3 regions of the Streptomyces stoeckheimensis genome follow, and region 2 is predicted to be linked to each of the others. Evidence: riboswitches for the same ligand, from Rfam matches in the RefSeq annotation. Region 2 holds a riboswitch; each other region holds the start of a gene.
What was found. A riboswitch is a leader RNA that binds a small molecule or an ion and turns the genes downstream of it on or off. The one in region 2 is predicted to bind thiamine pyrophosphate.

Region 1 (4,273 bases), 1.9 Mb from region 2:
CGCCCCCGGACGACATCCTCTTCGTCGAGTTCTCCTGGCACGACTGGCGCGCACTCGACGAACTCGCGGTGGCCGCGTACTGGACCGGGGAGTACCAGGAGTCCTTGGACTGCTGCGAACTCCTGCTCCAGGGCGGCAAACTTCCCGACGACCAGCAGGACCGGGTCCTCGCGAACCTCGAGTTCGCACGGCGCAAGCTGGGCGTGGGCTCCCGGGCCTTCGCCTGACCGTCCGCCCACGTCAGGTCCCAACGGCGGCCCGCGACTCCCCCCTCGGTGTCGCGGGCCGTCCGTATGTGCCGGTGGCGGGAGGTCAGTCCGCCAGCGGCAGGTACACGCGGTTGCCCGCGGCAGCGAACTCGGCGGACTTCTCCGCCATGCCCGCCTCGATCTCCTCGGCGCCCAGGTCGCCACCGTGCTGGCGGCGGATGTCCTGGGAGATCTTCATCGAGCAGAACTTCGGACCGCACATGGAGCAGAAGTGCGCGGTCTTGGCCGGCTCGGCCGGGAGGGTCTCGTCGTGGAACTCACGGGCCGTGTCCGGGTCGAGGGCCAAGTTGAACTGGTCCTCCCAGCGGAACTCGAACCGCGCGTCCGACAGGGCGTCGTCCCATTCCTGGGCGCCCGGGTGGCCCTTGGCCAGGTCCGCCGCGTGGGCCGCGATCTTGTACGTGATGACACCGGTCTTCACGTCGTCGCGGTTCGGCAGGCCCAGGTGCTCCTTGGGCGTGACGTAGCAGAGCATCGCAGTGCCCCACCAGGCGATCATCGCGGCGCCGATGCCCGAGGTGATGTGGTCGTACGCGGGCGCGACGTCGGTGGTCAGCGGGCCGAGCGTGTAGAACGGCGCCTCCTCGCAGATCTCCTGCTGAAGGTCGATGTTCTCCTTGATCTTGTGCATCGGGACGTGCCCGGGGCCCTCGATCATCGTCTGCACATTGTGGCGCTTGGCGATCGTGTTCAGCTCGCCCAGCGTCTTCAGCTCCGCGAACTGCGCCGCGTCGTTGGCGTCCGCGATGGAGCCGGGGCGCAGGCCGTCACCCAGGGAGTACGTGACGTCGTACGCCGCGAGGATCTCGCAGAGCTCCTCGAAGTTCGTGTAGAGGAAGTTCTCCTTGTGGTGCGCCAGGCACCAGGCGGCCATGATCGAGCCGCCGCGCGAGACGATGCCGGTCTTGCGGCGCGCGGTCAGCGGCACGTACGACAGCAGCACGCCGGCGTGGACCGTCATGTAGTCGACGCCCTGCTCGGCCTGCTCGATGACCGTGTCCTTGTAGATCTCCCAGGTCAGGTCCTCGGCGCGGCCGTCGACCTTCTCCAGCGCCTGGTACAGCGGCACGGTGCCGATCGGCACGGGAGAGTTGCGCAGCACCCACTCGCGGGTGGTGTGGATGTTGCGGCCGGTCGAGAGGTCCATGACCGTGTCGGCGCCCCACTTGGTCGCCCAGGTCATCTTGTCCACCTCCTCCTCGATCGAGGAGGTGACCGCGGAGTTGCCGATGTTGGCGTTGACCTTCACCAGGAACCGCTTGCCGATGATCATCGGCTCGATCTCGGGGTGGTTCACGTTGACCGGCATGACCGCGCGACCTGCGGCGATCTCCTCGCGGACGACCTCGGGGGAGACGTTCTCGCGGATCGCGACGTACTCCATCTCCGGGGTGATCTCGCCCCGGCGGGCGTACGCGAGCTGCGTGACCGCGGCGCCGCCACGGCCGCGGCGGGGCTGGCGCGGACGGCCCGGGAAGACCGCGTCGAGGTTCTTGAGGCCACCGCGGGGCGAGGTGTGCTTGATGCCGTCGTCCTCGGGGCGCACGGGGCGGCCCGCGTACTCCTCGGTGTCGCCGCGGCTGATGATCCAGTTCTCGCGCAGCGGCGGCAGGCCCCGGCGAACGTCGGTCTCGATCTGCGGGTCGGTGTACGGGCCGGACGTGTCGTAGAGCGTCACGTCCTTGCCGTTGGTGAGGTGGACCTGGCGGACCGGCACCCGGATGTCGGGGCGGGAGCCCGCCACGTACCCCTTGTGCCAGCCCGGCTGGCGCTCGGTCTGGCCGTCGGCGTCCTGGCTGACGGCAGGCGTGCGTGCGTCCTGAATGGTCATGAGACCTAATCTCCCTACGCCGGCATTACCCGGTAACAGGTTCGGCGGTCGACGCAGCCTCCTCCCGTACGCATATTCGAATGCGAACGGTGATCAGCGCCCTCTCAGCCCGGTGCTCCGAGCTCCCGCGTTGTGCAAAGTAGCCCCCACGCTAGCGTCATGTGTGGCGTGCTGAACAGTGGGCCCCCTCATCTGTTGCGATGATCAGTCAGTGACGTCCTCGCCGCAGCCCCCCACCGAACCCACGGATCCCGCTGGTCACGCCGGCCACGCAGGCCACGCGCACGCGGAACCCGGTCACTCGCCCGCCCCCTCTGCCGGACACTCCCACGGCCATGCGCACAGCCATGGCCCGGCGGCCCCCGTCTCGAAGCACCTGCGCAAGGTGATCGCGGCCGTGCTGATCCCCTTCGCCACCGCCGTCGTGATCGGCATGGTGGTGCTCTGGCCCGGTGGTGCGCCGGGCCACGAGCGCACCGGGGTCGGCTTCGACCGGCAGACCCAGCAGGGCTCGGTCGTCGCGCTGCAGAACGTCGACTGCAAATCCGTGAACGCCTCGCAGGTGCCGCCCACCGGCGACACCTCCACCCCGGAGGGGCGCGAGGCCCTGGCCGCGCAGAACGGCGAGTGCAAGAAGGCCACGATCAAGGTCGGCAGCGGGCCCGACAAGGGCCGCGAGTTCGTCGAGATCGTCCAGCCGGGCGCACCACGACAGTTGACGGACGGCCAGGGCGTGGTGGTCGCCTACGCCCCGGACGCGCCCCGGGATCTCCAGTACTCCGTGATCGACGTGAACCGCAAGCTGCCGATGGCCCTGCTCGCCGGCATCTTCGCCCTCTCGGTGGTCATCGTCGGGCGGATGCGCGGGCTGTTCGCGCTCATCGCCCTCGTCGTCAGCTTCGCCGTGCTGACCCTCTTCATCCTCCCGGCGATCCTGCAGGGGTCGAATCCGCTGGTCGTGGCGGTGGTCGGAGCCAGCGCGATCATGCTGATCGCGCTCTACATGTGCCACGGGCTGACGGCCCGCACCTCGGTGGCGGTCCTCGGCACCATCATCTCGCTGCTGCTGATCGGCCTGCTGGGCTCGCTGTTCATCGACTGGGCGTTCCTCAGCGGCAACACGGACGACAACACCGGGCTGATCCACGGGCTTTACCCGAACATCGACATGAGCGGTTTGCTGCTTGCGGGTGTCATCATCGGATCGCTCGGCGTACTCGACGACGTGACCGTCACTCAGACCTCGGCGGTCTGGGAACTCCACCAGGCCGACCCGTCGATGGGCCCGCGCGGGCTCTACCGGGCGGGCATCCGCATCGGGCGGGACCACATCGCCTCGGTGGTCAACACGCTGGTACTGGCGTACGCGGGCGCGGCGTTGCCCCTGCTCCTGCTGTTCTCGATCGCGAACAGCAGCATGGGGTCGGTGGCCAACAGCGAGCTGGTCGCGGAGGAGATCGTACGAACCCTCGTGGGCTCGATCGGACTGGTCGCCTCGGTACCCGTGACGACGGCTCTGGCCGCACTGGTGGTGTCCGCGGACCGCGCGGAATCCCCGGCGGCCACAGCGGCCTCGGGGCCGCTCCGCGGCGGCCGGGGCCGGCGACGCAAGCGCTGAAAGGCGGACCGGCGCGCGCGACGGGTCAGTTTCGCGCAGGCGGCCGGTCGTGAGGAACGGCAAGGCGGAGCACTCAGCGTGTCGGCACGCTGAGCCGTGGTGCGGTGATGCGGTGGTGCGGTGATGCTTGCCGGCGCACCCTGGTCACGAGGTGTCCGGCCGGGCTCGCGTCAGCCCGCGTTCTGCTCGTTCTGCTGCGACTCCGCGAGGATCTTGTCGAGCGCCTCGTCGAGGTTCTCCTCGAAGTCCCCGAGGTTGCGCTCCTGGCCGAGCGGAACGATCCGGTCGGTACGGTCGAGGAACGCCACGAGTGGCGCCGCGCTGGCGCGGAAGAGAGCCCGGTCTGCACCTACTTGCAGCCGGATGTGGACGTCGGACAGTTCCTCCGGATCGGTCGGGGCGATGTGGACATCGCCGTCACCGCACGGCTTGTTGATGCCGTCGAGAAGGAGCTCCCGGCCGAACGCCCAGGTCACGGGCGCATCTCCGGGAAGGTGGAAGGTCAGGCGGACTGCGTAGGGGTCACGAGCGTCGTACCGGAGTTCCACCGGGATC
Region 2 (4,273 bases):
CGTCGCGATGCTGCTCACCGCCGACGACGGGCCGCAGCGGGTGATCACCTTCCTGCTCCTGACGGTGGTCAGCGACACCGGGGCCTACGCGGTCGGCTGGCGCTTCGGCAAGACCAAGCTCGCCCCGCGCATCAGCCCCGGAAAGACCCGCGAGGGGCTCTTCGGAGCGGTGGCCTTCGCGATGGCGGCCGGCGCGCTGTGCATGGAGTTCCTGATCGACGGGGGCGTCTGGTGGCAGGGCCTGGTGCTCGGCCTCGCCGTCGCGGTCAGCGCCACGCTCGGCGACCTCGGGGAATCCATGATCAAGCGGGATCTCGGGATCAAGGACATGGGCACCCTGCTGCCGGGCCACGGCGGCATCATGGACCGGCTGGACTCCCTGCTTCCGACGGCCCCGGTGGTCTGGCTGCTGCTGGCGCTGTTCGTCGGCACCGGCTGACCTGCGAAAAGACGCCCGTCCAGGCGGGGCGGTTACTCTTGGAAGGCGCGCTGCTTCTGCGGCGCGCCTTTCGTCTTACAAGGAGTACCTGCCATGGCCCGCCCAGTCCCGGGAGAGCTCACTTTCGTCGCCCCTCGTGGAGCGAAGAAGCCGCCCCGGCACCTCGCCGACCTCACCCCCGAGGAGCGCCGGGAGGCGGTCGCCGCGATCGGTGAGAAGCCCTTCCGGGCCAAGCAGCTCTCCCAGCACTACTTCGCCCGGTACGCGCACGACCCGGCCGAGTGGACCGACATCCCCGCGGCGTCCCGCGAGAAGCTCCAGCAGGAGCTGCTGCCGGACCTGATGAACGTCATCCGCCACATCTCGTGCGATGACGACACCACCCGCAAGACCCTGTGGAAGCTGCACGACGGCACGCTCGTCGAGTCCGTGCTGATGCGCTACCCGGACCGGGTCACCATGTGCATCTCCTCGCAGGCCGGCTGCGGCATGAACTGCCCGTTCTGCGCCACCGGCCAGGCCGGTCTCGACCGCAACCTGTCGACGGCCGAGATCGTGCACCAGATCGTCGACGGCATGCGCGCCCTGCGCGACGGCGAGGTCCCCGGCGGGCCCGCCCGGCTGTCGAACATCGTCTTCATGGGCATGGGCGAGCCGCTCGCCAACTACAACCGCGTCGTCGGCGCCATCCGCCGCCTCACCGACCCGGAGCCCGACGGCCTGGGCCTGTCCCAGCGCGGGATCACCGTCTCCACCGTGGGCCTGGTCCCGGCGATGCACCGCTTCGCCGACGAGGGCTTCAAGTGCCGCCTGGCCGTCTCCCTGCACGCGCCGGACGACGAGCTGCGCGACACCCTGGTCCCCGTGAACACCCGCTGGAACGTCCGCGAGGTGCTCGACGCGGCCTGGGAGTACGCGGAGAAGTCCGGCCGCCGGATCTCCATCGAGTACGCCCTGATCCGCGACATCAACGACCAGGCCTGGCGCGGCGACCTGCTCGGCAGGCTGCTCAAGGGCAAGCGCGTGCACGTCAACCTGATCCCGCTGAACCCGACGCCGGGTTCGAAGTGGACCGCCTCGCGGCCCGAGGACGAGAAGGCGTTCGTGGAGGCCATCGCCCGCCACGGCGTGCCGGTGACCGTCCGCGACACCCGCGGTCAGGAGATCGACGGCGCGTGCGGTCAGCTCGCCGCCTCGGAGCGCTGATTTCCGCCAGTTAAGGTTTGCTTTCGGCCGCGGGGTACTGTGGCCGAAACCAATTTCATATTCCGACAGGGGAGCGCCACAGCGCTGAGAGTGCGGTATCCGTCACCGCAGACCCTCTGAACCTCGCCCCGGTCATTCGGGGTAGGAAGTTCGGTCATCACTCAAGCTGTTGCGCCCTGCCCGGCGTCCGCTCCACAGAGCGCCGGGCAGGGCCGCGTCTTCTCCTGGACATCCCAGGAGGAATGCACCAATGAGCACCACCAAGAAGATGGCGGGCGTCGCGCTCGCGGCCGCGCTCGGCGTCACCACGCTCAGCGCCTGCGGCGGCGACGCCAAGGACAAGTCCGCCGGGGCGAGCGACGCCCCGAAGTCCAAGACGATCACCCTCGTCTCGCACGACTCCTTCAACGTGACCGACACGGTCCTCAAGGAGTTCGAGCAGCAGAGCGGCTACACCGTCAAGGTCCTGAAGTCCGGAGACGCGGGCGCGGCACTGAACCAGGAGATCCTCACCAAGGGCTCTCCGCGCGGCGACGTCTTCTTCGGCGTGGACAACACGCTCCTCTCCCGGGCCCTCGACCAGGGCATCTTCACGCCGTACGAGGCCAAGGGGCTGGCCGACGTGAAGCCCGAGTTCGTGCTCGACAAGGAGCACCGGGTCACCCCCGTGGACTCCGGCGACATCTGCGTGAACTACGACAAGGCCTACTTCGCCGACAAGAAGCTCGCCCCGCCGCAGACGCTGGACGACCTGATCAAGCCGGAGTACAAGAACCTGCTGGTCACCGAGAACGCCGCGACCTCCTCGCCCGGCCTCGGCTTCCTCCTCGCCTCCGTCGGCAAGTACGGGAACGAGGGCTGGAAGGACTACTGGAGCAAGCTCAAGGCCAACGGCGTCGAGGTCGTCGACGGCTGGGAGCAGGCCTACAACGAGCGCTTCTCCGGCTCGGCCGGCGGCAAGAAGGCCAAGGGCGACCGCCCGCTGGTCGTCTCCTACGCCTCCAGCCCGCCGGTCGAGGTCCTCTACGGCGAGCCGCAGCCGGCCGAGGCCCCGACGGGCGTCGCGACGGGCACGTGCTTCCGCCAGACCGAGTTCGCGGGTCTGCTCAAGGGCGCGAAGAACGAGGAGGGCGGCAAGGCGCTCCTGGACTTCCTGATCTCCAAGAAGTTCCAGGAAGACATGCCGCTCCAGATGTTCGTGAACCCGGTGACCAAGGACGCGGTGCTGCCGGAGCTGTTCACCAAGCACGGCGTGGTCATCGAGAAGCCCGAGACGGTCGCCCCGGAGGCCATCGCCAAGAACCGTGACCAGTGGATCAAGACCTGGTCCACCCTCGTCGTGAAGTAGGACGAGTGAGCGAGGCTGCGAAGGAGAGCGGGCGGGCCACGGCCGTCAGGCTCGGTCTGATGGCCGTGCCGCTCGTCTTCTTCGGGCTGTTCTTCGCGTACCCCGTGGCCGCGATCGTGGGGCGCGGGCTCAAGTCGGACGCCGGCTGGCAGTTCGGCCGGATCGGCGAGGTGCTGGCCCGGCCCGACATCGGCGACGTGCTCTGGTTCACCACCTGGCAGGCGCTCGCGTCCACGGCGCTCACGCTCCTGATCGCGCTCCCCGGCGCGTACGTCTTCGCCCGCTTCGAGTTCCCCGGCAAACAGCTACTGCGGGCGCTCGTGACGGTGCCGTTCGTGCTGCCGACCGTCGTGGTCGGCACCGCGTTCCTGGCGCTCGTAGGACGCAACGGTCTGTTGGACGAGGTGTGGGGGATCCGCCTCGACACGACCGTCTGGGCGATCCTGCTCGCGCACGTCTTCTTCAACTACGCCGTGGTCATCCGCACGGTGGGCGGGCTGTGGGCGCAGCTGGACCCGCGCCAGGAGGAGGCCGCCCGGGTGCTGGGCGCCGGGCGGTTCGCCGCCTGGCGGCGCGTGACGCTGCCCGCGCTGGGGCCGGCCGTCGCGGCCGCCTCGCTGATGGTGTTCCTGTTCACGTTCTCCTCCTTCGGTGTCGTGCAGATCCTGGGCGGGCCCGCGTACTCCACCCTGGAGGTGGAGGTCTACCGGCAGACCGCGCAGCTCCTGGACCTGCCGACTGCCGCCGTGCTGACGATGGTGCAGTTCGCGGCCATCGGAGCGATCCTCGGCGTGCACGCCTGGACCGTGCGCAAGCGGGAGACCGCACTGCGGCTGGTCGACCCGGGGCGGACCACGCACCGGCCGCGCGGCTGGGCCCAGCGCACCCTGCTCGGCGGGGTGCTGCTGACCGTGGCACTGCTGATCGTGGCGCCGCTCGCCGTGCTCGTGGAACGTTCCCTCGACGCCCCCGGCGGGTACGGGTTCGGCTTCTACCGGGCGCTCCAGGAAGTCGGCGCCGGTGGCGGAACCTTCCTGGTGCCGCCGCTGGAGGCGATCTGGAACTCCCTGCAGTACGCGCTCGCCGCCACCGCCATCGCGCTGGTCGTCGGCGGGCTCGCCGCCGCGGCACTGACCCGCCGCGCGGGCCGTTTCGTACGGGGCTTCGACGCGCTGCTGATGCTCCCGCTGGGGGTGTCGGCCGTGACCGTCGGCTTCGGCTTCCTCATCACCCTCGACAAGCCGCCGCTGGACCTGCGGACCTCGTGGATCCTGGTGCCG
Region 3 (4,273 bases), 3.8 Mb from region 2:
CCTCCCGGATGAACCGGTCGACGAAGCCGGGGTCGGCGGCGAGGGCCGGGTGCATCACCTTCAGCGCGAGGACCCGGTCCAGCCGGGTGTCGACGGCCCGGTAGACCGTGGCCATGCCGCCGGCCGCGATACGGGCGTCCACGCGGTAGCGGCCGTCGAGCGTCTGCCCGACGAGGGGGTCATCCAGGGTCGTGTCCACCCGGAGATTCTACGAGGGCCGGTCGAGCTCCCGTCCCGGGCGGCGGGGGGTTGCAGCCCAGCTGTGACGTGGGCGGTACGAGGGCCCCGCACGGGCGCGGCCCCGTACGCCGCCAAGCCCCGCACGCGCGGGAACCCGTATCGCCGCCCGCTCAGAACGCCGGGCGTTCCGGGTCCAGGGTGGCTCGGCCTTCTGCGGGGGAGGAGGCTTCTGCGAAGCGGCGTTGGGGGATGCGGCCCGCTCGGTGGGCCAGGCGGCCCGCCGTGACCGCGTCGCGCATGGCCGCGGCCATCAGGACGGGGAGCTGCGCCCGGGTCACCGCCGAGGCCAGCATGACCGCCGCGCAGCCCAGTTCCATGGCCAGGGCCACGTCCGAGGCCGTTCCGGCGCCCGCGTCGAGGATGACCGGGACCCCGGCCCGCTCGGTGATCAGCTCGAAGTTGTGCGGGTTGCGGATGCCCATGCCGGAGCCGATGGGGGAGCCGAGCGGCATGATCGCCGCGCAGCCCACGTCCTCCAGTTTGCGGGCGAGGACGGGGTCGTCGTTCGTGTACGGGAGGACCGTGAAGCCCTCGTCGACCAGGGTTTCGGCCGCGTCGAGCAGTTCGACGCCGTCCGGGAGGAGGGTGCGTTCGTCCGCGACGACCTCCAGTTTGATCCAGTCCGTGCCGAGGGCCTCCCGGGCGAGGCGCGCCGTCAGGACGGCTTCGCCCGCCGTGAAGCAGCCCGCGGTGTTGGGGAGGACCGCGATGCCGAGGCGGTTCAGGACGGACAGGACCGAGCCCTGCACCGTCGGGTCGAGGCGCCGCATCGCGACCGTGGTGAGTTCCGTGCCGGACGCGACCAGCGCCCGTTCCAGGATGTCCAGGCTCGGCGCCCCGCCGGTGCCCATGATCAGGCGGGAGGAGAAGGTCCGGCCGGCGAGGGTGAAGAGGTCGTCCGCCATGTGCTCAGCCTCCCTGGACTGCGGTGAGGACTTCGACGCGGTCGCCGTCGGTCACGGAGGTGTACGGCCACTGGCCGCGCGGCACCACGGTCTCGTTGAGGGCGGCCGCGACCCCCTTGGTGGCTTCGGTGAGGGTGGCGACCACCGTGGCGAGCATGGTCCCGTCCGCGATCTCGCGCGGCTCGCCGTTGACGGAAATGGTCATGCGAACGACTCCTGTCGCGTGAGGGTGGACGTGGGGGTGGGGGTGGGGGTGGGGGTGGCCGCGAGGGCGAAGCGGCGTGGGGTGAAGGGGCGGGCGATTTCCGGCAGTTCGCCGGTGGTCAGCAGGTCCGCCATCACGTCCCCCGTGAGAGGGGTGAGCAGGACGCCGTTGCGGTAGTGGCCGGTGGCCAGGTGCAGGCCGGGGAGTTCGGTCGGGCCGAGGAGGGGGGCGTTGTCCGGCGATCCGGGCCGCAGCCCGGCCCGGGTCTCCACCAGGGGGAGTTCGGTGATCCCGGGCACCAGTTCGTGGGCGTCGCGCAGGAGTTCGTAGACCCCGCCCGCGGTGACGGTGGTGTCCCAGCCGAGTTCCTCGCTGGTGGCGCCGACGACGAGTTCGCCGTTCTCGCGGGGGACCAGGTAGACGTGGCTGCCGCGCACGACGGCCCGTACGGTGCGGGACAGGAACGGGGCGTACGAGGGGGGCACCGCGAGGCGCAGCACCTGACCCTTCACCGGCCGTACGGGTGCCACGGCCTCGGGCGGTACGCCGTCCAGCCGGCCGCTGAGCGAGCCCGCCGCCAGCACCACCTGGTCGGCGCGCAGCTCCGTGGCGTCGGCGTCGTCGAGGACGGCGCCGCAGGCACGGTCGGCGGCGGTCAGCAGGCGCGCCGCCCCGGCGCGGTGCAGGGCGACCCCGGCCCGTTCGCAGGCGGCCAGCAGGGCGGCCGCGAGGCGGCGGGGATCGACCTGGTGGTCGCCGTCCACGCGCAGGCCGCCGCGTACGCCCGGAGCCAGCATCGGTTCCAGGCGGCGGCACTCGCGGCCGGTCAGCCAGTCGGACTCCAGGCCGCAGCGGCGCTGGAGGGCGTGCAGTTCGCGCAGGTGCAGCCGGTCGTCGGCGTCGAGGGCGACGGCGAGGGTGCCGCAGGCGCGGTAGCCGATGTCCATGCCGCCGCTGGCTTCGGCGAGCTCGGCGGCGAACTCGGGGTAGCGGGCCGCGGAGGCGAGGTTGAGCCCGAGCAGGGTCTCCTCGCCGTAGTGCAGCTCGGTGACGGCGGCCAGCATGCCGGCCGCGACCTGGGCGGCGCCGCCGCCGGGGGCCGGATCGGCCAGCGCGGTGCGCAGCCCGCGCCGGGCCGCCCGCCAGGCGGTGACCAGGCCGATGATGCCGCCCCCGATGACGAGGACGTCGTAGCCGGGACTCCGGCCGTTCCTGAATGAATGCATGGGCGTCCAGCCCCTCCCTTCGCCGGCATGACCCGGATCAGGTTCGTACGGTCGGAGGCCGGCCAGCCTCCCTCTCAGCCCGGTGCGCCCGGACTCCCGCGATAGGTTCGGTGCCAGAGTAACGCCGAGGCCGACGGCCGGTAAGGCTGCCTCCCCGGCGGCGGTGTCGGCCCGGCCGGCAGCCCGGCTTCCGCCCGGATCCCGGGAGGGTCGCCATCCGCTATTCCTGACGGACCGTCAGTTGATTAGGCTGGGCCGCGTGAGCGAGCAGACGCAACAGCAGACGCAGCAGGCGGAAGACACTCGGCGCGGCGTGGTGATCGTCGGCGCCGGGATGGCCGGGGTCCAGACCGCGGTCGCCCTCCGGGAACAGGGCTGGACCGGCCCCGTCATCCTGCTGGGGGCCGAACCCCACCAGCCCTACGACCGGCCCCCGCTGTCCAAGGCGGTGCTCCTCGGCAAGGCGGAGGACTCGGCCTTCGACGTCGACTTCGAGGAGCTCGGCATCGAGCTCCGGCTGGGGGTCGAGGTCACCGGGCTGCGGCCCGCCGACCGCGAGGTGGACACCGAGGCCGGACCGGTCCCGTACGAGGTCCTCGTGCTGGCGACCGGCGCCCTCCCGCTGACCCTGCCCGGCGCGGACGGCGTCCCCGGGGTGCACCTGCTGCGCACCCTGGACGACGCGGCCCGGCTGCGGCCCGTCCTGGCAGCCGGCTCGGCGGTGGTCGTGGTCGGGGCCGGCTGGATCGGCGCGGAATTCGCCACGGCCGCCCGCGAGGCGGGCTGCGCCGTGACGGTGGTCGAGGCGGCCGACCGGGTGCTGGCGGGCGCGCTGCCCGCGGAGGTGGCCGAGCCGATGGGGCGGTGGTATGCCGAGGCGGGCGCCGAGCTGCTGACCGGCGCGCGGGTGGCTTCCGTGGAGCCGGGCCGGGTCCTGCTCGCCGACGGGCGGGCGCTGCCGGCCGGGGCGGTGGTGGTGGGCATCGGCGCCCGGCCGGCCACCGGATGGCTGGCCGGGTCCGGCGTGGAGCTCGGCCCGGACGGAGCGGTCACCGCCGACGAGCGGCTGCGGACCTCGGTGCCCGAGGTGTACGCCGTGGGGGACTGCGCCTCGTTCCCGTCGGGCCGCTACGGGTCCCGGCTGCTGGTGCACCACTGGGACAACGCGCTCCAGGGGCCGCGGGTGGTGGCGGCGGACATCGTGGCCGGGGGCTCCGGGGAGCAGGTCTACGACCCGGTCCCGTACTTCTGGTCGGAGCAGTTCGGCCGCTTCGTGCAGTACGCGGGCCATCACGGGGACGCGGACGCGATGCTGTGGCGCGGTGACCCGGGGGCGGACACCTGGTCGGTGTGCTGGCTGCGGGAGGGGCGGCTGGTCGCGGTCCTCGCGGTGGGTCGCCCGCGGGACCTGGCCCAGGGGCGCCGGCTCATCGAGTCGGGGACCCCCGTGGACCCGGCGAAGGTCGCGGACCCGGGGACCGCGCTGAAGTCGACGGCCGCCTGACCCGGCGGGGGCGCGGGCCGGGGACGGGGCCGGCCTGCCCCGGGCGCCGTCCGGCTCGGGCCCGCGCCCGGGCCGGTTCCGGGCCGCCTGAGCCGGGCCCCCGCGGGTGGAAGTCCCCTACCCGCCCTTCGCCCGTTCCCCGGGCTGCGCCCGGACCCGTTCCGGGCTGAGCCCCGTTCCCCGGGCTGCGCCC

Region 1: linked by a shared signal. The riboswitch ahead of thiC (phosphomethylpyrimidine synthase ThiC) and the one ahead of ACE1OC_RS11995 (thiamine ABC transporter substrate-binding protein) in region 2 are both predicted to bind thiamine pyrophosphate.
Region 3: linked by a shared signal. The riboswitch ahead of thiO (glycine oxidase ThiO) and the one ahead of ACE1OC_RS11995 (thiamine ABC transporter substrate-binding protein) in region 2 are both predicted to bind thiamine pyrophosphate.

The regions. Positions count from the first base shown of each region.
Region 1 is NZ_CP169550.1:4,596,001-4,600,273, reverse strand. It holds gene ACE1OC_RS20870 (tetratricopeptide repeat-containing glycosyltransferase) at 1-227, shown strand, start outside; gene thiC (phosphomethylpyrimidine synthase ThiC) at 313-2,100, opposite strand; TPP riboswitch at 2,095-2,239, opposite strand; gene ACE1OC_RS20860 (YibE/F family protein) at 2,312-3,718, shown strand; gene ACE1OC_RS20855 (SsgA family sporulation/cell division regulator) at 3,889-4,273, opposite strand, start outside.
Region 2 is NZ_CP169550.1:2,682,211-2,686,483, reverse strand. It holds gene ACE1OC_RS12005 (phosphatidate cytidylyltransferase) at 1-439, shown strand, start outside; gene rlmN (23S rRNA (adenine(2503)-C(2))-methyltransferase RlmN) at 533-1,645, shown strand; TPP riboswitch at 1,703-1,811, shown strand; gene ACE1OC_RS11995 (thiamine ABC transporter substrate-binding protein) at 1,896-2,993, shown strand; gene ACE1OC_RS11990 (ABC transporter permease) at 3,053-4,273, shown strand, end outside.
Region 3 is NZ_CP169550.1:6,500,541-6,504,813, forward strand. It holds gene pknB (Stk1 family PASTA domain-containing Ser/Thr kinase) at 1-199, opposite strand, end outside; gene ACE1OC_RS29430 (thiazole synthase) at 351-1,145, opposite strand; gene thiS (sulfur carrier protein ThiS) at 1,150-1,350, opposite strand; gene thiO (glycine oxidase ThiO) at 1,347-2,576, opposite strand; TPP riboswitch at 2,574-2,686, opposite strand; gene ACE1OC_RS29445 (NAD(P)/FAD-dependent oxidoreductase) at 2,836-4,080, shown strand.